4 regions of the Clostridioides sp. LIBA-6622 genome follow, and region 2 is predicted to be linked to each of the others. Evidence: riboswitches for the same ligand, from Rfam matches in the RefSeq annotation. Region 2 holds a riboswitch; each other region holds the start of a gene.

Evidence for each region. A riboswitch is a leader RNA that binds a small molecule or an ion and turns the genes downstream of it on or off. The one in region 2 is predicted to bind S-adenosylmethionine.
Region 1: linked by a shared signal. The riboswitch ahead of ACTG47_RS07450 (methionine ABC transporter ATP-binding protein) and the one ahead of ACTG47_RS09710 (O-acetylhomoserine aminocarboxypropyltransferase/cysteine synthase family protein) in region 2 are both predicted to bind S-adenosylmethionine.
Region 3: linked by a shared signal. The riboswitch ahead of metK (methionine adenosyltransferase) and the one ahead of ACTG47_RS09710 (O-acetylhomoserine aminocarboxypropyltransferase/cysteine synthase family protein) in region 2 are both predicted to bind S-adenosylmethionine.
Region 4: linked by a shared signal. The riboswitch ahead of ACTG47_RS05740 (homoserine dehydrogenase) and the one ahead of ACTG47_RS09710 (O-acetylhomoserine aminocarboxypropyltransferase/cysteine synthase family protein) in region 2 are both predicted to bind S-adenosylmethionine.

What each region holds. Positions count from the first base shown of each region.
Region 1 is NZ_CP196998.1:1,552,952-1,559,138, forward strand. Features, by position in the region: gene ACTG47_RS07420 (ABC transporter ATP-binding protein) at 1-11, shown strand, start outside; gene ACTG47_RS07425 (NrtA/SsuA/CpmA family ABC transporter substrate-binding protein) at 12-1,004, shown strand; gene ACTG47_RS07430 (DUF3793 family protein) at 1,086-1,682, opposite strand; gene ACTG47_RS07435 (hypothetical protein) at 1,928-2,527, shown strand; gene ACTG47_RS07440 (DUF4097 family beta strand repeat-containing protein) at 2,734-3,648, opposite strand; gene ACTG47_RS07445 (TetR/AcrR family transcriptional regulator) at 3,732-4,394, opposite strand; SAM riboswitch class I at 4,793-4,899, shown strand; gene ACTG47_RS07450 (methionine ABC transporter ATP-binding protein) at 5,010-5,975, shown strand; gene ACTG47_RS07455 (methionine ABC transporter permease) at 5,968-6,187, shown strand, end outside.
Region 2 is NZ_CP196998.1:2,002,018-2,008,204, forward strand. Features, by position in the region: gene ACTG47_RS09705 (calcium-translocating P-type ATPase, PMCA-type) at 1-1,899, shown strand, start outside; SAM riboswitch class I at 1,953-2,055, shown strand; gene ACTG47_RS09710 (O-acetylhomoserine aminocarboxypropyltransferase/cysteine synthase family protein) at 2,162-3,427, shown strand; gene ACTG47_RS09715 (homoserine O-succinyltransferase) at 3,457-4,347, shown strand; gene ACTG47_RS09720 (TetR/AcrR family transcriptional regulator) at 4,519-5,151, shown strand; gene ACTG47_RS09725 (MarR family winged helix-turn-helix transcriptional regulator) at 5,484-5,939, shown strand; gene ftsH (ATP-dependent zinc metalloprotease FtsH) at 5,959-6,187, shown strand, end outside.
Region 3 is NZ_CP196998.1:177,335-183,521, reverse strand. Features, by position in the region: gene recD2 (SF1B family DNA helicase RecD2) at 1-1,204, opposite strand, end outside; gene ACTG47_RS01215 (YkvI family membrane protein) at 1,464-2,561, opposite strand; gene metK (methionine adenosyltransferase) at 2,880-4,073, opposite strand; SAM riboswitch class I at 4,210-4,313, opposite strand; gene yyaC (spore protease YyaC) at 4,502-5,011, shown strand; gene fabZ (3-hydroxyacyl-ACP dehydratase FabZ) at 5,115-5,543, opposite strand; gene mreB (rod shape-determining protein MreB) at 5,559-6,187, opposite strand, start outside.
Region 4 is NZ_CP196998.1:1,187,656-1,193,842, forward strand. Features, by position in the region: gene ACTG47_RS05705 (TIGR03936 family radical SAM-associated protein) at 1-416, shown strand, start outside; gene ACTG47_RS05710 (Rne/Rng family ribonuclease) at 434-1,855, shown strand; gene rplU (50S ribosomal protein L21) at 1,956-2,267, shown strand; gene ACTG47_RS05720 (ribosomal-processing cysteine protease Prp) at 2,282-2,599, shown strand; gene rpmA (50S ribosomal protein L27) at 2,613-2,903, shown strand; gene obgE (GTPase ObgE) at 3,014-4,291, shown strand; gene ACTG47_RS05735 (YhbY family RNA-binding protein) at 4,321-4,689, shown strand; SAM riboswitch class I at 4,781-4,887, shown strand; gene ACTG47_RS05740 (homoserine dehydrogenase) at 4,990-6,187, shown strand, end outside.

The DNA of each region.
Region 1 (6,187 bases), 450 kb from region 2:
GGGAGTTTTAATTGATTAAGAGAAACAAAAAGATTTTAGCAGTGATGACATCTTTAGTAATGGTGTTAGTTGGTACTGTAGGTTGCTCAACAAAAAATGATGAGAAAGATGCACCTGCGAAAAAAGAGGCTAGTTTACCTAAGGAAATAAATCTAACTTATGTGAAATCACCACTTAATGTTCCTAGTATACTGGAAAAAAAGGATGATTTATTTGGAAAGGAATTTGGAAAAGACAATATAAAAGTTAATTTTCATGAATTGACAACAGGGCCAGAACAAACTCAAGCACTAGCTGCAGGAGAGATAGATTTTTTACATGCATTAGGAGGTACATCTGCAATAATAGCTGCTTCAAATGGTGTTGGTCTTAAAGTCACAAATATTTATAGTAGATCACCAAAAGGATATATGCTTATAACTAATAATGAAAATATTAAATCTATAAAGGATTTAAAAGGTAAAAAAATAGTAGGACCAAAAGGGACTATACTTCATCAATTGTTAATTGCTGCACTTGCTAAGGAAGGCTATACTATAGATGATGTTGAATATGTAAATATGGATATTCCTAGTGCTGCTTCTGCATTAGAAAGTAAAAGTGCTGATGTAGCAATGCTTGCAGGTCCAACAGCATTAAAAACAATAAACTCAGGTGCTAAGATGATTGTAAATGGAGAAGGCTTAGTTAGTGGAATAATAGTTACTGCAGTAAGTGATGATTTTGCTGAAAAATATCCTGAGTTAGTAAAAAGATTTATGAAAGTTCATGAAGAAACTTTAAAATATATGGATGAAAATAAGGATAAAGTAATGGATGTTGTATCTAAAGAAGTTGGTTTATCTTTAGATGAAACTAAAGAAATGTATTCTTGGTATGATTTTAGTTCTAAAATAACAGATAAAGATATAAAAGAGCTAGAAGACACACAAGAATTCTTAATGTCTAATGGAATGCAAGAGAAGAAAATAGATATTAAAGATATGTTGTACAATCAAAACTAGAATATTAAATTAGGAAATACACCCTTTTTATTATGGAAACAGTATAGTAAAAGGGTGTATTTATTATTATATAAAATACAATTAAAAACAGCTTACTATTTTATCTACACTTATGTAGTCTAGTAATTTTCTCATTTTCTTACGATGAAGTAAAAACTTAGAATATGTGTCTTCTGATTGTTTTGTATCTCCATAAACCTTCCAATATTTAATCATAGAAACTTCATAATTACTATATCCCATAAATCCAATTACATCTTTAAGAGGATATCCTAAAAAAATTCCTATTTCATCAGGGAAAGTATCACCCTTAAGTTTATCTACTAAATGTTCTAAATAAGCATTGACATTTGTATTTTGTTTATATCCTAGAAATTTTAAAAAATTTATTGTTTTTTTACATTTTAATCTTTCTGATAATGCCTTTTTGTTTACAAATAAGATTTTTAATCCTTTTTTCTTTTTATCAATAACTATAAAATCTATTTTTTTACATTTATATAGATATTTATAAATATTACTGATTTTTTCCTCTCTATTTACATCAGTAAATGAAATATTTATTATTTCAGCAGGCTTAGAGCCTAAAAAAACCGGACCTAAAACCTCTAAAAGCCATTTTATATATGATGAGTCAATTTTATTTTTACAACAAAATTGTGAATTACAACAAGACATAAAAGATAACCTCCTTCAAATGAAAACTAATATCAATTAATTAGATTATACTATGAATGATAATCAATATCAATAATAAATTTATATTTTTTTTATTTAGTTACTTATTTATTATAATTTCCCAAAAAATAAATTATATCTTGTTTAATTTTAGTAAATAAAAAATAAAAATATAGAAATACTAAATTAAGAAAGAAATATATTAAAATTTTTTGTAATACAAAACATCTAGGAGGATAATAAAAATGAAATTAAAAAGAACTTTATTTGTAGGACTAGCGTTAGTATTAGCTATAGGAATGACTGCATGTACTAAAAAAACAGAAGAGCCAAGTGAAAATGCAGGAAAAAATCCCAATGAATCAGTAAATAATAATGAAGGTTATATGAATTATTATTCAACAAGTTATAACGATTATATAGCAGGTTTAAATAGATATTCTATTTATGATACACCAGAAAGTATAAATAACCAGTTTAAGGATAAAGAATATCCAGGAAATGAAAAATACTTGAGTGATGTAAAAGCTGCATATAAAGATAGTAGAGATAAAATACAATCATTTGTAACATCTCTTAAAAAAGATGGTAAAACAGAAGATACAGAGTTAAAGAAAATGAATGATGAACTAATAACTGAAGGTGAAAGATTAATAAAAGATATAGATGAGAGAATAAAAAAATTAGATAATGTATCTGATGAAGATATGAAAAAAGGTCAAAATGACTTTATGAAGTTAGTTCATGGAACAGAAGATGTTGGAAATGATATAGGTAGTGGTTTTAGAAAAATGATAAAAGATATGAATGATAGACTGGGAATAACAGGAAATAATAAAAAATAATAGAGTAAATACCTAGTTAGAAAATAAAAAAGTTTTAAAATATATAGAAGCCCTAAAGAGATTATCTTTATTGGGCTTCATATTTTTTCATATTAATCATGCTTTAATAATTAAGTTGAATATTCAAATTTTTAAATAATAGTAATAGATTAATATTATACCTAATAAGAAGTATGGTGTTTTTCATAAAAAAGATATAAATATTATTATCTTGTCACATTAATATTTCCATTATTAGTTTCGACATTGATTGTTATATCAGGATGACTACCAATTATACCTTTTGCTATTCTTTTCTCAAGTGTAATATATTTTTTAAAATTAGTTGAAATCAAGCCATTTTTTGTTGTTGCTATAAACTCAAACTCTAAATCTTTAGGAAGTATAATATTAATGTCATCATTTTTATTAAAGAATGAAAGATTATCAGTCACTTTAGCATATTTGATATTTAGATTTCCAGAATTATTGGTTCTATAATTTCCTGAACCAACAGCAGATTTTATATTAGCATTTCCACTAGTGGAAGTATATGTAACATTTCCATCTATTTTGTCACAAGTTACATTACCACTGGTTGTTTCTATTTTAATTTGATTTGCTTTTAAATCTCCTAGCTTTAATGTGCCACTTGTAGAAGATAGATAGATATCTTTGGCTTTTGCTACATTAAAATGAATAGTTCCAGTTGTACTGTCAGAATGCAGTGATGATAAGAGAATATCAATATTTGAAAAATCAATATTTCCATCAGTTGTCGTGACAGTTAAATTTTCATGGTAAGATGTAGGCAAGTAAACTTCAATATAACGTGAAAAACTACCTTTGAAAAGAGGCTTACCCCCCTCACTGATTTTGATGCTGTTACTGTCTTGATTTATTTTTGCATGGTAACTATTTTTATTGGTTGTCATATACTCCTTGATAATTAGTTCATCACTTTCACTTTCAAAAAATGCTATTTTTTCTTCATCATATGAAATGGTCAAGTTTAATATATCATCCAAAGAAAAATGAAGTTCGTTTGCCAGTGAAGAAGTTTGTGAATGAGAGCATCCAGTAAAAGTTAACATACATGTTGCCATAGCAATACAAATCGTAATTTGTTTTTTAAGTTTCATATTATTTTACATCTCCTTTGTAGTAAATGAATAGTTCATTCATAATAAATGTAAAAATTAGAGGTCATAGAGACCTACCAATTTTATTTTTTGTATGCAGTTATAATGTTATCCATACAAATCTGTTTTGCCAAATCCGATGAAATATCTTGTGTTTGAAAAGAAGTATAGTGAATGTCCATAGCCCACCAAGATAAAATTTCGATTATAAGTGTAGTAGATAGTTCAATATGTTCTAACTGACGAACAATTCCTCTTGTAATAAACTCAGTCATATAATGTGTCATAGTATCAAGAAACTGTTTGCGATAGGTTATATAATACTCTGATAGTCTTTTAAAATCAAATTGATTTTTTTCTATAAACAAACACCCAACAGCATATTGAGAAAGAATATCAAATGAATCAGATATAAATTCTTCAAAGCTATAACCTATAAGATTATTCTTAAGATGTGAAGCAAAAGTGTCTCCAGATTTTTTAAAAATATCAATAATCTGATTTTCTAATCCAATAAACAAATCATTTGTAATTGGTTTTGAAAAACTATTATTAATGAAATCAGGTTCTATTGTACATTTAAGGATAAAGTGCATAATTTCCTTTTTACCTGCAAAGTTAAGATAAATTGTACCTACAGAAACGCCTACTGCTTTTGCTATGTGGTTAATCTGAGTTTTTGTATACCCTTGCTTAATGAATAAAGTTGTGGCAGCATCAGATATGTCTTTAATACGTTGGTCCAAGTGTTTCACCTCCTTATGAATGAATTGTTCATTTATAAAAATAATAGCTTCTTCTATTTGAATTGTCAACTCTAAAAAATTAAAGAAATTAAGATTATAATTTATTTAGTGGTTAGTTTTTTATGTTTTTACTTTATTTATAGGAGATATGGATAGTTTACTATCATGTAATATATTTTTTATATTAATGATAATTTAATGGTTATATAATATTATACAACCATTAAAAATACAAAGGTTTAGATGATATAAAATCAATAAAAAATAATTATTTATTTTTGCTAAAACTAATAAAAAATAAGAAATTTAAATAAATTTATTGACAAATATTATTAATGAATATATCATATATAACATAGCAACAAATGATAATCAAATTAAATTTTAAATTAAATAACGTCTTATCAAGAGTGGTGGAGGGACTGGCCCTTTGAAACCCGGCAACCAGTATATTTTATATACATTGGTGCTAAATCCTGCAACTAATATAGTTGATAGATGAGTATAAATAGCTTTCTAAGCCTGAGTTTATACTCAGGCTTTTATTTAGTTATATATAAAATACATAAGCGAGGATAAACATAAAAACTGAGCATAATATAGGGAGGAAATTTTATGATTAGCATAAAAAATGTTAATAAGTATTATGGAAAGATTCAAGTGCTTAAAGATGTAAGTATTGAGATAGAATCTGGAGAAATTTTTGGAATAATAGGTCATAGTGGTGCAGGAAAATCAACACTACTTAGATGTATAAATGGCTTAGAAGAATATCAAGAAGGTAATGTACTTGTTTCTGATAAAGAAGTAAAGTCATTAAATGAAAAGCAAATGAGAGATTTAAGAAAAGAGTTAGGTATGATTTTTCAACACTTTTCATTACTTGAGAGAAGAACTGTATTTGATAATGTAGCATTACCATTGGAATGTTTTGGATATACAAAATCAGAGATAAAGAAAAGAGTTTTAGAGTTATTAGAAGTGGTTGGAATATCTGAGAAGAAAAATGATAAACCTAGAAATTTAAGTGGTGGCCAAAAACAAAGAGTTGCAATTGCCAGAGCCTTAGCACTAAATCCACAAGTACTTCTTTGTGATGAGGCAACTTCAGCATTAGACCCAAATACTACAAAATCAATTCTTTCATTACTTGAAGATATAAATAAAAAATTAGGAATAACAATAATTGTTGTAACTCATCAAATGGAAGTTATAAAACAGATTTGTGGAAGAGTAGCAATAATGGAAAATGGAGAAGTACTAGAGGTAGGAGATACAGAAGAGATTTTCTTAAGAAATACTAAGGGACTTAGAAAATTAATAGGTGAAGAAAGTATAATTTTACCAAAAGGAACAAATATAAAGATACTATTCCCTAAAGATATTTCTAATGACGCTATTATAACGACTATGGCAAGAGAACTGAATATAGATGTATCTATAATATTTGGTAAATTAGAACAATTTAAAGAAGATATTTTAGGTTCACTTATCATAAATGTTTCAGATAAAAGTGGAGAACAAGTAAAACAATATCTAACTAGTAAAGGCATAAGATGGGAGGAAATGATAAATGAATAGTTTAATCGACTTTTTAACAACACTATTTCCAAGTGCATTGTTACAAACTTTGTATATGGTTATAGTACCAACTATAGTAGCAACAATATTAGGATTTATATTAGCAATCATATTAGTAGTCACAAAACCAGATGGATTAAAACCAAATAGCACAATAAATAGTGTTTTAGGGTTTATAGTAAATATATTTAGAAGTTTCCCATTTATGATAC
Region 2 (6,187 bases):
GGTATTATTGTATGCGTTATTATATTTGCAATAGGTGCATTTTATCAGAGACCTCTCTTACCAATGTTTATGATTGCAATTTCCCTTGCCATATCAATTATTCCAGAGGGATTACCTGCAACAGCTACTATTGTAATGGCTTTAGGCGTACAACGTATGGCTAAAAGAAATGCTTTAATTAGAAAATTACCTGCTGTTGAAACACTAGGAGGAGCCACAGTAATATGTTGTGATAAAACTGGTACATTAACCTTAAATAAAATGACGGTTACACATATTGCTGTAAATGGAGATTTTGAATCTGGTAAAGTTACATCAATAGATACTGCGTCTGAAAAACATCCACTAGTATATAAAGAGATTGTTTATGCTAGTGCACTTTGTAATGATGCATGTATTAATCCAGATAAAACAGATGAAATATTAGGTGACCCAACAGAGGGTGCATTAATTTTTATGGTCAACAAATTTGGAATAGATCAAGAAGCTCTTGAAGAAGAATATCCACGTGTATTTGAACAGCCTTTTGATTCTGATAGAAAATGTATGACAACTGTTCATAATATAGATGGAAATATTACTGCTTATACTAAAGGTGCAGTAGATGAAATTCTTGACTTATGTACTAAAATATTAACATCAAAAGGTGAAAGAAATATTACTGAATTGGATAAAAAGAATATACACGAATTATGTCTTACGATGTCTAAAGATGCATTGCGTGTACTTGGTTTTGCGAAGCGTGAGATTTCATCTATACCAAAAGAGGATAATGAAAACGTAGAATATGATTTGACATTTATAGGTATGGTTGGTATGATTGACCCTCCAAGAACTGAGGTAATTGATGCAGTAAATACTTGTAAAGAAGCAGGTATAAGAACTATAATGATAACAGGTGACCATAAAGTTACTGCCACAACAATAGCTCATGAATTAGGAATATGGAATGAAGGAAATACTGTTATATCTGGTGATGAACTTGATAATTTAAGTGATGATGAACTAGATAAAGCTGTTAAAAATGCTACAGTATTTGCTCGTGTATCCCCATTTGATAAACTTAGAATTATACAGTCTCTAAAAAGAATTGGAGAAGTACCAGCAATGACTGGAGATGGTGTAAATGATTCTCCTGCTTTAAAATCTGCTGATATTGGTATAGCTATGGGTATAAGTGGTACAGACGTTGCAAAAGATTCTTCTGATATGATTTTAATGGATGATAGCTTTACAACAATTGCTTATGCAATAAAAGAAGGTAGACGTGTATATAGAAATATACAGAAAGTTATACAATTCTTACTTGTTGGTAATATAGCAGAGATACTTACGTTGTTTGTTGCAATATTATTAAATTGGGATACTCCACTTCTTGCAGTTCATATTTTGTGGGTAAACCTTGCAACTGCTACACTTCCAGCTCTTGCACTTGGAGTTGACCCACCAAGTAGAAATATAATGAAGCATCAGCCAGTGAAATCAGCTACCTTATTTGAAAAAAATCTTATACAAAGAGTAGTTACTCAAGGTATATTTGTGGCAATAATGACTATTTTAGCATATAAAATTGGTCTTAATATAGAAAATCATGCTGTAGGTCAAACAATGGCATTTTGTGTATTAGCATTTTCACAAATGTTGAGAGCATTTAGCCAGCGTTCAAATACAGATTCCATGTTTAACAAAAATAATGGTAAGAACCCATTTCTTTTAATTTCATTTTTAACTTCTGCATTACTAATAGCAGTAATACTATTTGTACCTGTTTTTAGAAATGCGTTCAGTTTAACTATTTTAAATGGCTCAGAATGGCTTATAACAATCATTCTAGCCACAATGTCTGTAGTTCAAGTAGAGGTTGGAAAAGTTATTAAAAGAAAAATTTCGAAAAAATAGTTGACAAAATTAGGAAAAATATATAAGATATAAAACATAGAAAAATTAAATAAATCTTATCCAGAGAGGTGGAGGGACTGGCCCTATGAAACCCGGCAACCAGTATATTTATATACATTGGTGCTAAATCCTGCGGCGAAAGCTGAGAGATGAGTATAATTAAGCTTATACAGAGCCTGAGTTATATACTCAGGCTTTATTTATTTTAAATCTCATCTGGTAAATAGTTTAATTTTTACTAAAATCTAAGGGGGATACAAAAATGTATAATAAAGAAACAATATGTGTGCAAGGAAATTATAAACCAGGAAATGGAGAGCCAAGAGTATTACCTTTATATCAAAGTACAACTTTTAAATATAGTAGCATAGATGAACTTGCTGACTTATTTGATTTGAAGGTTGATGGACATATGTATTCAAGAATAAGCAATCCGACTGTTCAAGCTTTTGAAGAAAAAATAAGTTTGTTAGAAGGAGGAGTATCTTCTGTAGCTGTTTCATCAGGTCAATCTGCAAATATGTTAGCTGTTTTAAATGTATGTAAATCAGGAGATAGTATACTTTGTTCTTCAAAAGTATATGGAGGAACATTTAATTTATTAGGGTCTAGTCTTAAAAAATTTGGAATAGATTTAATATCCTTTGACTTAGATTCAAGTGAAGATGAAATAGTAAAACTTGCAAATGAAAGTACCAAAGTTGTGTTTGCAGAAACACTTGCAAACCCAACTCTTGAAGTTATAGATTTTGAAAAAATATCAAATGTAGCTAAGAGAGTGAATGTTCCATTTATAGTAGATAATTCACTAGCATCTCCAGTGCTTTGTAATCCTCTAAAATATGGTGCAAACATAGTTACTCATTCTACTACAAAATATCTAGATGGGCATGCTTCAAGTGTTGGGGGGATTATAGTAGATGGTGGAAACTTTAATTGGGATAATGGAAAATTTCCAGAGTTAGTGGAACCAGACCCAACATATCATGGAATAAGCTATACTCAAAAGTTTGGAAATGCTGCATATGCAACTAAGGCACGTGTTCAGCTACTTAGAGATTATGGGAACTGTTTAAGCCCATTTAATGCATATCTTACTAATTTAAATGTTGAAACACTTCACCTTAGAATGGAGAGACATAGTGAAAATGCTCTTAAAATAGCTAAGTTTTTAGAAAAACATGAAAATGTAGATTGGATTAACTATCCAGGACTTGAAGATAATAAGTATTATGAGAATGCCAAAAAGTATCTATCAAAAGGATGTAGTGGAGTTTTATCATTTGGAGTAAGAGGTGGATTAGAAAATGCCAAAAAATTTGTTGAAAAACTACAGATAGCATCTTTAGTTACACATGTTTCAGATGTAAGAACATGCGTTATACATCCAGCTTCAACTACTCATAGACAATTGACAGAAGAACAATTAATTGCGTCTGGAGTATTACCTTCACTAATAAGATTGTCCGTTGGAATAGAAAATGTAGAGGATTTGATAGCTGATTTAAATCAAGCTTTAAATTTCTAATAGTCTAAGAGAAAGAGAAGTGAGAAGAGATGGCTTTAATACTACCAAAGGGATTACCTGTTATTAATAAATTATTGGATGAAGGAATAGATGTAGTTTACAAAGAAGATTTTAATAAAGAATTAAAATATGAAGAGAATATAGATACAAAGATAGCTATATTGAATCTAATGCCTATAAAGATGGATACAGAATTAGATTTACTTAGAAGAATAGATAAAACAGGATTCAATGTATCTGTAGAATTTATTAAAATCTCAACAAGAGAAAGCAAAAGAGTATGCAATGAATATGTTAAGGATTTTTATAAAACATTTGATGAAGCCAAAGAAGAGCATTTTGATGGTTTTATAATAACAGGAGCTCCAGTTGAACAAATGGAGTTTGAAGAAGTTGATTATTGGAATGAACTAGAAGAAATAATGGATTATTCTAAAAGAAAAACTAAATCTACATTATATATATGTTGGGCGGCTCAAGCAAGTCTTTACAAATACTACAATGTAAAAAAACTTCCACTAAGTCAAAAATGTTTTGGAGTATTTAAGCATAAAGTAGATAAAAATAGTAAAATAGTAGATGGTTTTGAAAAAGAATTTTTTGCTCCACACTCAAGACATACTACTGTAAATACTGAAGCTTTAAAAAAAAATAAAGAATTGAATATTGTAAGTCATTCTAAAGAAGCTGGTCCTTATATAATTACAAATTCAAGAGATGTATTTGTAATGGGTCATAGTGAATATGACAAATACACACTTGATAAGGAGTATAAGAGAGATATAGATAAGGGCGATGAAATATCTATACCTCAAAACTATTATACGAATAATGACCCTTCACAAGAGCCAACAGTCAAATGGAAAAAACATTCTGAGTTATTGTTTAGAAATTGGATAAAAAACTATCTACTACAATAAATTTGAGATGTTATATAAAAACTAATTAAATAAGATATAGAAAACTATAGGTATAGAGATAATCTTAATGATTCTTTATACCTTATTATTTTAAAAAAAATTTGACATTATAAGAGTAGTTTTATATAATAAAACCAAACCGACTGACGGTCTGTTGAAAGGAGAAAACATATGAGAATCGTAAAAGACCCTGAAGAACGTAAAGCTGAAATATTAGATACAGCTGAAATGCTTTTTTGCACTAAAGGATATTCAAAAACTACTATAAATGATATTTTAAATGAAATTGGAATTGCAAAGGGGACTTTTTATTACTACTTTAAATCAAAAGAAGAAGTAATGGATGCAATTATAACTAGAATTATAGATAATGATATAAATATGGCAAAGAAAATTGCTTTAAATCCAGAAATTCCAGTACTTGAAAAATTTTTTCAGATATTGATGTCTCAAAGACCCAGTGTTGGAAATAGTAAAGAAAAAGTAATTGAACAATTTCATTTACCAAACAATGCAGAAATGCATCAAAAGACAATAGTTAAAACTATTCTAAACTTTACACCAATCTTAGCAGAGATAGTAGAACAAGGAGCAAGAGAAGGAGTATTCAATACAAAGTATCCAAAAGAAACAATAGAGTTTTTGATTGCTTCTTCTGAGTGTATATTTGATGAGTCGATGTTTAATTGGAATAAAGATGAAATGTTACAAAAAACAGAGGCTTTTGTTTATATTATGGAAACAACCTTAGGTGCTGATAAAGGTAGTTTTGATTTTGTACATGATATGATAATAAAGAATTAAATTTTTGCACTATTTATTAATTTATATTTTGATTTTTAGTCATACTATATTTGAGATAATTAGTTGTAATGAGATTAAAAAGTGAGAAATCGGTGTAAAATATATAAATCGATTTCTCATTAAATTTTATTGAAAATATATTGTATCAAATTAAATAACAATAAGAAAAGAGATTTATAACTGAAGTTACAATATTGTAATTGACAATAGATACTTAATACTATAATATTTAATACATTAAATATTATAGTATTAAGTATTTGCTTGTGAGATACACTTAAACCTAAGGTTAATAATCAGTAAAATAAAGCATTTTCGTAGGGAGAGTTTGTATGGATGAGATAAGTTTTAAGAAAGAGTTATTGGAATTGACTAGAGATATAAATATCAAATTTGCAACTTTATTGAGCCAGTTTTATCAACCACTTGGTATTACAGCAGTGCAAGCTTTGATTTTGTCAGAACTATGTGAACATGGAGAGAAAAAAATAAGTGATTTAGGAAAAAATTTAAATATGACAAACAGTAATGTATCAGTAATATGTCAGAGACTTGAAAAAAATGGTTTTTTAAATCGTATAAGAGATATGGAAGACCAGCGAATTGTAAAAGTAAAAGTTACAAATAAATCATTAGATATACAAGAGAGTATTTCAAGCAGTATCTTTGATGATTATTTTGAAAATATGACTAGTGAAAAATTGCAGGATATGGAAGATATAATAGAAGGTCTAGAGAAGTTAAATAAGCTTTTAACTTACATTGATTGCAAACAACATAAAAAATAATTTAAAGGAGAATAAAATTATGGATGAACATAAACCACAAAAAAGGTCTGGGCTCTATTATTATACAATTATAATAATAGTAGTAATGTTTTTAAATGCTTTAATATTTCCAAGTCTAATGGATAAAAAAATGGTTGAGATTGACTATGGAAAGTTTCTTACAATGTTAGACACAGGAAAGGTCAAATCTGTTGAGATAGAAAATAATAGAATAGCAATAAGTCCATCTAGTAGTAAGGATAAGAATA
Region 3 (6,187 bases), 1.8 Mb from region 2:
AATCATCATCTGTTGAAAAACCCATTTCCAACAGTCTATGTATAGTTTTTGCTTCTTTATCAGAAGTTTCACTCATTCTCTTTGCTGCTCTTCCTGTGGGAGCTGCTAAGGTTACACTTTTACCATTATTCTCAAATATTTCTATGATAGAATTAATAGTGGTTGTCTTACCAGTTCCTGGACCACCAGTTATAATTAATACTCCACTATTAATAGATTCTTTAACTGCTAAAATTTGTTTTTCTGCTAACTTGATTTTTTTATCTTCTTCCAAAATATTAATTTCACTATCTAGATCTATTTTCAGGTCTTCGAATTCATACTGTGATAATTTTACTATTTGACTACACACTCCATTTTCAGCTAAATAGTATGGCATAAGATATATAAGATTTTCATTGTTTACTTTCTCTATATGTATTTTTTGATTATAAACTAGCATCATTATGCACTCTTTTATTATCTCTCCATTTAACTCCAATAATTTTTCCGAATCTTGTATTAAAACATATTCTGGTAAGTACGTATGTCCATTGCCTAGAGATTTATTTAAAGTGTATAAAATTCCCTGACAAACTCTATCTTTGGAATTTTTATCTATACCAATTTTATTAGCTATACTATCAGCCACCTTAAATCCAATTCCTCTTATATCTTCAGCAAGTTGATATGGATTTCTATTTATAACTTCTATTGCATTGCTTTTATATTTTTTATATATTTTTAAACAGTAATTTGGTGTTATTCCAAAAGGAGATAGTTCTATTATTATATTTCTCAGTTCCCTATCTTCTTCATAGCTTTTTACTATTTGTTTTATCTTTTTACTCCCTATACCCTCTACTTCTTGCAGTCTTTCTGGTGAATTTTGTATCACATTTAGTGTATCTACACCAAACTTATCAATTATTCTCTTAGCCATTTTTTCACCAATACCATGTATCATTCCAGAAGATAAATAAACATAAATTCCTTCTAAGGATGAGGGTGTCACTGGCATAAAACTATTCACTTCAAACTGAGTACCATAAATTTTATGGTTTACCCATTTACCTTCAACTTCTATACTTTCTCCAATTGCCAAAGTAGGCATACACCCTACAATTACAATTTCATCCTTTTCATTTACTAGATGAGCTATTGTATATCCATTGTCCTCATTTTTAAAGACTATTTCACTTATCATTCCTTCTAATTTTTCCATTTTTATCTCCTAAAAATACTAATACTCGCTCCAGTTAAGTTAGTGTATTTTATATGTTAAACTATGATAGTGCTAGAAAAGTTTTTATATTTTTATACTTAACGTAATTTCCAACTATTATACATTTTATCAGAAACAAAAAAATTGTGCATCCAAAAAATATGGCACCTTAAAAGACAGGTGCCATATTTCAATACCTATTTTATTTTAATTGCTTTATGTGTATCTATAAAGTAAATTTGATAAATTTATTCTAATGCTAACTTATTTCAGATTTGTTTTCCTTATATCCACTGGTCTTAGTAATTCTTCTATAAAGCATACATAGTAAAATTAAAATTCCCATGTAACCTGTATATGGATATAGTGTTCCTACTAGTTTATCAAATGGTAATAGGCCTCCTATACATGCTAATATACTTACTACTATTGTTATCATTCTAAATTTAGGATGGTCATCTTCTACAAATCTGTTAGTTACTGACCATAATAGTGGTACTGCTGTTGTGTATATTCCTAATAAAAGTACTACTGAGAATAAAATACCTATTATTGGAGATATCTTATCAGCTAAGTAAAGTGCTGGTATCTCTTTTGTATATATATTTCCTATGTCTGAAAGTAATGCTAAATTCATCATTATAGCTGCTGCCATAAGGGCTACTCCACCTACTATACCACCCCACACAGCATCTTTCTTATTTACTGCAGAAGAACCCATTCCTGTCAAGAATGTGATTACTATTATTACATTATAACAAGTATAAAGTACACCTGAGAAATACCCACTTGATGTAGCAGTTTTGATATTTAGACTATCAACCATAGCCCCAGCATTTGGTAAAGCATCAATATTGCTACATAAACTAATAGCTCCTACTAAAAGTGTAAATATTATTATTATAGGACCTATATTACCTAGTATCTTAGAAAGTCTTGTTAAACCTAAAGAAACAGTTATTAGGGAAACGATTGCCATACCAATCCTACCTACATATGGATTTAATCCATAGTACTCTGATAGTGTAGCTCCTGCTCCTGCAATCATTATTACTAGTGTTCCAAATAAAAATAATGGTCCAAACCATTCAAAGAATGTACCAAGATATTTTCCACAATATACTTGATAAATCTTTATTGGCTCTTTAAGCTTTAACTCTCTTCCTTTATCTATAACTTCTGCTCCAAACCATGAAAATAATACCATAGATATTATTCCACCTATAATACCAGCATATCCATAAAACGTAAAAAATTGCAATATCTCTTGACCAGTTGCAAATCCAGAACCTATTACAGTAGCTACATAAGCTCCAGCAAAACTTATAACAGTTTTAATATTTACTTTGCCTGACATACACTACTCCCCCCTAATTAAAATAATTTTTTAAGTGTAAGTTTATTAAGATTATATTAGACGTATTATTATGATATTTCAATATATTTTTAATTATTTAACAGTAGTTAACACAATCTTAACCATTATTTAACATATTGACCATAATATGTACTCATTTAGTATAATATTATAAAATAAAATATACTATTCTAATTAAATACTGTTTATTTATTATATGATGAAAAATTAACATTTATTAAAAATATTTAATCTACAATAAAAAAACTGTTAGAAAGTAATCATAGAATTACATTCTAACAGTTTCTTAGTTAAAAATTATTCACCTAAAGCATCTTTTTTTAATTGCTCAACTTTGTCAATTTTTTCCCAAGGTAAATCTATATCAGTTCTACCAAAGTGACCATAAGCAGCAACTTTTTTGTAAAGAGGCTTTCTTAAATCTAAGTCTCTTATTATAGCTCCTGGTCTTAAATCAAAGTGTTTTTCTACTAATTCAACAAGCTTTTCCTCTGAAACTTTGCCTGTCCCAAAAGTATCTATGAATATAGATAATGGTCTAGCTATACCTATAGCATATGCAAGTTCTATCTCACATTTATCTGCAAGACCAGCTGCAACAATATTTTTAGCAACATATCTAGCAGCATAAGCAGCAGATCTATCAACTTTTGTAGGGTCTTTTCCTGAGAAAGCTCCTCCACCATGTCTAGAATATCCACCATAAGTATCTATTATTATTTTTCTTCCTGTAAGACCTGTATCTCCTTGAGGCCCTCCTATAACGAATCTTCCTGTTGGATTTATATAAATTTTAGTTTCTTCATCAAGTAATTCAGCTGGTATAACTGCTTTAATAACATGATTAATTATATCTTCTCTTATTTTATCATTTGATACTGTTTCACAATGTTGAGCTGATATAAGAACCGTATGCACTCTTATAGCTTTATTTCCTTCATATTCAACAGTAACTTGAGTTTTTCCATCTGGTCTTAAATAATCAACTATACCTGTCTTTCTAACTTCTGTAAGTCTTCTTGATAACTTATGAGCTAAAGATATTGGAAGTGGCATTAATTCTGGAGTCTCATTACATGCAAATCCAAACATTATTCCTTGGTCTCCAGCCCCAACCTTTTCTATTTCTTCTTCTATCTCTTCTCCAGTCTTACTTTCTAGACCTTCATCAACTCCCATAGCTATATCTCCAGATTGTTCATCTATAGAAGTTATAACTGCACAAGTATCACAGTCAAATCCATATTTTGCTCTTGTATATCCAATCTCTCTTACTGTTTCTCTTACTAGTTTAGGAATATCTACATAAGCAGATGTACTTATTTCTCCTGCTACTAAAACTAATCCAGTTGTAACTGTAGTTTCACAAGCTACTCTAGATTGTGGGTCTTTTTCTAATAATGCATCTAATATTGAATCTGATATTTGGTCACATATCTTATCAGGATGTCCTTCTGTAACTGATTCTGACGTAAATAAATGTCTTGCCATTTTTATTCCCCCTTATACATTCTTAATTTTTATTATAGGTTTTACCTTATTTTTAATTTTAGAAATTTTACTCAAAATAAAAAACCTCTCCTTTATAAGAAGAGGTTAATAATCGTAATTGCATACTAATTAACTGACCTCATCTTTCAAGACTTTTGTCTTGTAGGAATTAGCACCTTTTCCCATTTGGGTGGTTGCTGGGCTTCACAGGGCCTATCCCTCAGCCGCTCTTGATAAGGTAATCAAGATTTAAGTTTTATTTTACTTTACTAGCTTACTATTTTTTTAAAATTTTGTCAAGATTTTTAGTCACATTTTTCCCATTCCTTTTTTTGTAAGACAAATAAAATATTATCCCTATCTGAAATTTAAAGTTAGGTCTTTTTACTGTCTTTTATTCATATATTTTTTTGAAGGGGGTGTTCCTATTGTATTTAGCTAAAGTAAATTACAGCGATGATGATGTTATACAGATGCTAAGTTCAGTTCTAAAAACTATAATTAATGAAAATACGATTGTTGTTTGCATAGGAACAGACAGGGCTATAGGTGATACGTTAGGCCCTTTAGTTGGAACAATACTTAAGAACAGTAAATTTAAATACCCCGTTTACGGTACACTAGATAACCCTATTCACGCCTTAAATATATATGAGTCTTTAGATACTATAAAAAATACACATATACAAGGTAACTTCTTGGCTATAGATGCTTGCTTGGGGTCGCAGAGTAACATAGGTAATATACAGATTAGAGAAGGACCTATCCTGCCCGGAAAAGGTGTTGGAAAAAAACTACCTCAAATAGGAAATTATTCTATAGTAGGGATTGTAGATAAAATTGATGAAAACAATAGACTTTCATTTAATAATATACGTCTTAGCTTTATATTGGACTTAGCTGAAACAATAGCCTTAGCTTTATTAGTATCCACCTAAGTCCAATGTGAAGTAACTGATAAAATTCTTTATATAAAAAGGTAGATATTTTAGAGTATCTGATAGAATACTCAAAATTATCTACCTTTTTAATTTTGTATTTTTACTTTTCCACTAAAGCGAACATTAATTCCCCTTTACAGACAAGCTCTTCTCCAACATATGCCTTAGCATCTGCCTTAGCTATATTTCTTCTAAGAGTCGTCATTTCAACTTCCATAGTCAATGTATCTCCTGGTCTTACTTCTCTCTTAATTCTAACTTTATCTATACCTGCAAATACACCTAATTTTCCTTTATTTTCTTTTACAGACATCATTGCAACTCCACACACTTGTGCCAAAGCTTCTACTATCAATACTCCTGGCATTAGTGGATATTCTGGAAAATGACCTTGAAAAAAGGGCTCATTCACTGTTACATTTTTTATACCAACAGCTCTTTTTCCAACTTCTAACTCTGTAATCTTGTCCACTAATAAAAATGGATATCTATGTGGTATTAATTTCTTTATTTCATCTATATTTAGCATTCTAAACTCTCCTAATTATTTTCTTCTAAAAGACCCACCTGTTTCAAGTAAATCTATTGAACCCAAAGCTATACCTGTACCTTTTGCAACACAAGATAATGGCTCTTCTGCTATTGTAACAGTTATACCTGTTCTCTGTTCTATTATTTTATCTAATCCATATAATAATGAACCTCCACCAGTCATTATTATACCAACATCTCCTATATCTGCTGCTAATTCAGGAGGTGTTTTCTCTAAAACAGCATGAGTAGCAACTACTATTTGCTCAACACATTCTCTAAGTGCTTCTAGCATTTCTGTTGAATTTATAGTTATAGAACTAGGAAGTCCTGTAATTAAGTTTCTTCCTGTTATCTTCATATATTTTTCTTCTTCTCTCCTAAATGCAGAACCAATTTCAAACTTAATTTTCTCTGCTGTTCTTTCACCTATAAGAAGGTTATGTTGTTTTTTCATATACTTAACTATAGAATCATCAAATCTATCTCCACCAACTTTTATAGATTCACTTACAACAGCTCCCCCTAAAGATATTACAGCTATATCTACAGTTCCTCCACCAATATCTATAATCATATTACCATTAGGTTGAGATATGTCTACTCCAGCTCCTATGGCTGCTGCTATTGGTTCTTCTATGA
Region 4 (6,187 bases), 810 kb from region 2:
TAAAAGTAAAAGAAATTGATAGACAAACACCTTCTTTATCTTCTGTCATAGATTATGGAGAATATCTGTTTAATATAGAATTGAAGAGACCTCTAACTAAAGAGTTTGTAAAAAGAAAAGTAATTGATTTTATGAATAATAAAGAGATAATTATAACAAAGAAGAATAAAAAAGGTAAGATGGTTGAAGTTGACATAAGACCTATGATAAGAACTTTTGATGTTTTAAATTTAGAAGATGAACATATTACTCTTACTGCTACTATAGCTACAGGTTCAAAGACTAATTTAAATACTAATATACTTATTCCAAAAATATTAGAAATGTTTGAATTGAATATTGACCCATTAGATGTTGATATATTGAGAAGAGATTTATATGTATTAGAAGATGGGGAATTAGTGACTCCTATGTAGGCTCGAGAGGTGAAGTTGTGAAGAAGATAGTTATTGAGTCCTTAGTAGGGTCTCAGAAAACAGCAATACTTGAAGATGAAAGATTAACAGAGCTTTTTGTTGAAGATAATTTAAATAAAAAGACTGTATCAAATATATATCGTGGAATTGTAAAAAAAGTTATACCAGGGATAGAAGCTTGTTTTGTAGATATTGGCTTTAAAAAACTTGCTTATTTACAATTGAAAAAAGGAAGTACTATAAAATCTGGTCAAGATATTTTAGTTCAAGTAAATAAAGAAGAGATAGGAACTAAAGGTGCAAAATTAAACACTGAAATTAGTATTTCGGGAAGGTATATTGTCTATATACCTTCTAATGATAGAACTACAATATCAAATAAAATTATTGATGAAAAAGAAAGATTTAGACTAAAAAAAATTACTAAAGCAGTGAATAAAGAAAATTTAGGACTCATAATAAGAACTGAAGCTCAAGGTTGTACTCATGATGAAATAAAAAAAGATATAGAAGAGTTAAAATTACAATATGAAAATATTTTAAAAGAATATAAACTTGGTATAGGACCAAAATTATTATATAAATCTTTAGACTTTGCAACCAAATATGTAAAAGATAATGTAAATGATGATATTGAATCTATAATTATTAATAGTTATGATAGATATTGTGAACTCAAGTCTATTTTAAAAGGAATAGACAATACGTATGTTGATAAACTATGTCTTGAAGAAAATAGGGATGTATTTGATTTATACAGAATAGAATCCCAAATAGAAAAGTTATTAAATAAAAAGGTATGGTTAAAGAGTGGAGGTTATCTAGTAATAGAAAAGACAGAAGCTCTTACAGTTATAGATGTAAATACAGGTAAGTTTGTTGGAACTGGCAAACTTGATGAGACTGTTTACAAAACTAATATTGAAGCTGCAAAAGAAATTGTAAGACAGCTTAGAATTAGAGATATAGCTGGAATAATAATAATTGATTTTATTGATATGCATAAAAAGAAGCATCAAAATGAAGTTTTACACATATTAGAGGAAGAATTTAATAAAGATAAAAGAAAAGCGGAAGTGTTAGGTATGACGAAGCTTGGTTTAGTAGAAGTTGCAAGGCGTAGGGAAAAAGAGTCTATTGATAAATATTATTTAATGTCTTGTCCATGTTGTGATGGTGCACAAATGATAAAATCTATACATCATATGGTAGATGGCATTGAAAAAGAAATTATGAGAATAAGTGAGCATACAGTCTACAAAAACATAATAATAGAGTTTAATGATTTAATTTTTGAACAAATAAAAGAATATTATATGGATATAATTGATAAAATTGGTGAAAAATATAATATAAAGATTTCTTTAACTGCAAATTGTACATTAAAACACAATAAAACCAATGTTATTTTCGATAAAATAGTTGACAATAAAATGTAAATATTTTATAATTAATAATTGTAATGCCGCACAGTAAAGGTTTAAATCTTCCAATGAAGTACCTTGTACTGGCGAGTTTGAGGCCGAGGAGGTGTATTTAATGTACGCTATAGTAAAGACTGGTGGGAAGCAATATAAAGTTTCTGAAGGTGATGTATTATTCGTTGAAAAATTAGAAGCTAACGCAGGTGATGTTGTTACTTTAAACGAAGTATTAGCTTGCTCTAAAGATGGAGAATTAAAATTAGGTTCTCCAGTAGTAGAAGGAGCATCTGTTCAAGCTAAAGTTGTTGAACAAGGTAAAGCTAAGAAAGTTATTGTTTTCAAGTATAAAGCAAAAAAAGATTACAGAAGAAAACAAGGACATCGTCAATCATATACTAAGATAGTTGTAGAAAAAATAAACGCTTAGTTGTTGGTCAAGTTATGATAAAAGTAAAGTATTATTATAATGATGATTTCTTGATACAAGGTTTTTGTTTAAAGGGACATGCTGATTTTGCTGAAATAGGCTATGATATAGTGTGTGCTGCAGTTACATCTAATGCTATTGCAGTTATAAATTCTTTAGACAAATTACAAAAGATTGAATTTGAAAAAGTAATAGGAGAAGAAGGTCATATAGAATGTATAGTTAAAGATATACATATAAAAGATGCACAATTATTACTAAATCACTTTCAATTAGCGGTTGAAGAAATTAAACGGGAATACCCAAAAAATATAAAAATTTTAAAAAAGTAGGGGGTGACTCCATATGTTAAACATGAATTTACAATTATTAGCATCTAAAAAAGGGGTAGGTTCTTCTAAAAATGGGAGAGATTCTATATCTAAAAGATTAGGTGTTAAAAGATTTGATGGTCAATTAGTAACTGCTGGAAGTATAATAGTTAGACAAAGAGGAACTAAAATACATCCAGGAACTAATGTTGGAAAAGGTAGCGATGATACTTTATTTGCATTAGTTGATGGTACTGTTAAATTCGAAAGAAAAGACAAGAAGAGAAAAAAAGTTAGTATATATCCAGTAGCAATAGCTGAGTAATATACATAAAAGGAGTGTTGAGGCACTCCTTTTTCTTATAGTACTGATGAATTTATAATAGTGTTTTTGGTAATGCTAATTAAAAGTTTTTAATTAAGTAGGTGAAGAATTTGTTTATAGATAAGGCAAGAATATTTGTTAGGGCTGGAAATGGTGGAAATGGTTCGGTAGCATTTAGAAGAGAAAAATACGTTCCAGCTGGTGGACCAGATGGCGGAGATGGTGGTCGTGGAGCAAGCATCATATTTGAAGTTGATTTAGGTCTTAGAACTCTAATGGACTTTAAGTACCAAAAAAAATATCAAGCTCAAAATGGTGGCGACGGAAGCAAAGGTAAAAGAGCTGGTAAAAATGGAGAAAATTTAGTATTAAAAGTACCAGCAGGCACAGTAATAAGAGATGAGGCTACAGGTCTTGTATTAGCAGATTTAAAGAAAGAAGGAGATATAGCTGTAGTTGCAAAAGGTGGTATAGGTGGTAAAGGAAATCAACACTTTGCCAATGCAGTAAGACAAGCTCCAGCTTTTGCAAAGTCTGGTACAGATGGAGAAGAAAGATGGGTAACTCTTGAACTTAAAATGATAGCAGATGTAGGGCTTTTAGGATTTCCTAATGTAGGTAAATCAACATTTCTATCAGTAGTAACTAAGGCAAAACCAAAAATTGCAAACTATCACTTTACAACATTGACACCAAATTTAGGTGTTGTTCAAACTAAGTTTGGAGATAGTTTTGTACTTGCAGACATACCTGGAATTATAGAAGGTGCTTCTGAAGGGATAGGATTAGGCCATGAGTTTTTAAGACATGTAGAGAGAACTAAGGTATTGATACATATTGTAGATATATCTGGATTAGAGGGCAGAGACCCTATTGAAGATTTTGATAAGATAAATGATGAACTTAGATTGTACAATGAAAAGCTTTCAAAGAGACCACAAATTGTAGTTGCAAATAAATTTGATATATTAGAAGATGAAAGCAAGTTTGAGACATTTAAGAATGAATTAGAGGGCAGAGGATATACAGTTTTTAAAATGTCTGCTGCAACTCGTGAAGGAATAGATGATGTAATAACTTATGTATCTAAACTTCTAAAAGAAGTAGAAGATATAGAATTAGTTTCAGAAGAAGAAATGTACAGACCAGAGCTTGATATTGGTACTGAAGAAGAATTGAGTATAGATATTGAAGATGGAGTGTATGTAGTTACAGGTAAAGCACTTAGAAGAATAATGTATTCTGTAAATTTTGATGATATGGAATCTCTTCAATATTTCCAAAAAGCTATGGAAGGTCAAGGCGTGTTTGACAGACTTAGAGAGATGGGAATAGAGGATGGAGATATAGTTAGAATTTACGAATTGGAATTTGAATTTTACAATTAATTTTAGTATAGAATTATAGAGGTGAAAATATGTTAAAAGGAAAACAAAGAGCGTATTTAAGATCTTTGGCAAATACTTTAAAACCTACTACACAAATTGGTAAAGAAGGTGTCACAGAAAGTTTCTTAGAGCAATTAGATGATATGTTAAGAGTTAGAGAATTAGTAAAGGTTACTATACTGGAAAATGCAGGGCTTGATGCTAAAGAAACTGCTAATGCAGTATGTGAAGCTCTAAGAGCTGAATTTGTGCAAGCTATTGGTTTTAAATTTACTATTTATAAAAGAAATGTTGAGGAACCTAAGATACTATTCCCAGGACATGAACAGGCAAAAGCAAAGATTAAAAATAATAATGTTACAAAAAAAGGGAAACCAACTAAAAGAGCGGTTAGATAATAGCCTATATACTTTTAGTAAAATAAGTAAAAAAAATAGTGACAATTGATAGAAGTTGTATTATACTATTAAACATAAATTTAAATTAGCAATCTTATCAAGAGAGGCAGAGGGACTGGCCCTATGAAGCCCGGCAACCAGTATATTTTATTATACATTGGTGCTAAATCCTGCAGCAGTTATGCTGAAAGATGAGTATAAACCCGTCATATGGCTTGAGTTTATACTCAAGCTTTTTTAATTAGGATATTTATACATATAAATAATTTAATATAATCAAAATGATGGGGGTATGTAACAGTGAAGATAGCAATATTAGGATATGGAACAGTAGGAAGCGGATTAATTGATTTAATAGAAAATAATAATTCAAAAAGAGACATAGAAATAGTTGGAATTTTAGTTAAAAATAAAGAGAAACATAAGTCTAAGAAGTATTTTGACAAGATAACAACAAATATAGAAGATATATTTGATAAGGATATTGATACACTGGTTGAATTAATTGGAGGATTGAATCCAGCTTTTGATTATGTAACAAGAGCGTTAAATAAAAAGATACATGTAGTAACAGCCAATAAAGACTTACTTGCAGAGAGAGGTAGTGACCTTATAGAATTAGCTAACTTAAATGATGTTAGTATAAAATTTGAGGCATCTGTGGCAGGTGGTATTCCAGTTCTAAAGCCATTGATAGAATCTTTAGAAGGTAACAATATAAAGAGTATAAATGCTATCTTGAATGGAACTTGTAATTTTATATTATCGAAGATGTATGATGAAAATTTACCATATGATGTAGCTTTAAAACAAGCACAAGAATTGGGATTTGCAGAAGTTAACCCAGATGCAGATGTTTTAGGATATGATAGTGCTAGAAAATTATCTATATTATCTACTTTATCTTATGGAAAAATAGTATATTGGAAAGATTTATTATTAGAAGGAATAACTTCAATAGATGAAAAAGACATAGAATATGCAAAAAAATTAAATTGTAAGATAAAGTTAGTTGCTAGAAGTAAGTATGAATCAGGAGAAGTAAGTGGATTTGTTAGGCCAGCATTAGTTGATAATGATAATATGCTTTCAAAGATAGATAATGAGTTTAATGTAGTAATTTTAGTAGGTGATTCAGTAGGTGAGCTTTCTTTTGTAGGTAAGGGAGCTGGAAGAGGTGCAACAGGTAGTGCTGTTTATGCTGACATTATAGATGTAATAGATAAAAGAAATGCAAATATAAAATCTTTCTCAAAAGGTAGATTGGATTTAAGTGGACTTATAGAAGATGAATGTAGTGCTGTAGTTAGATTTGATGGGTATAATAAAGATGGAATTTTAAAATGTCTAGATAAATATGTAGATAGCTATGACATTATAGATGATGAAGAATTAGCAATTTTTGTAAATGCAAAGTCAGAACATGAAATCGATAGACTTTTGGAAGATGTAAAAAGAAATAATTATAGTAAATCGGTAAAAAAATTATTAAAGATAG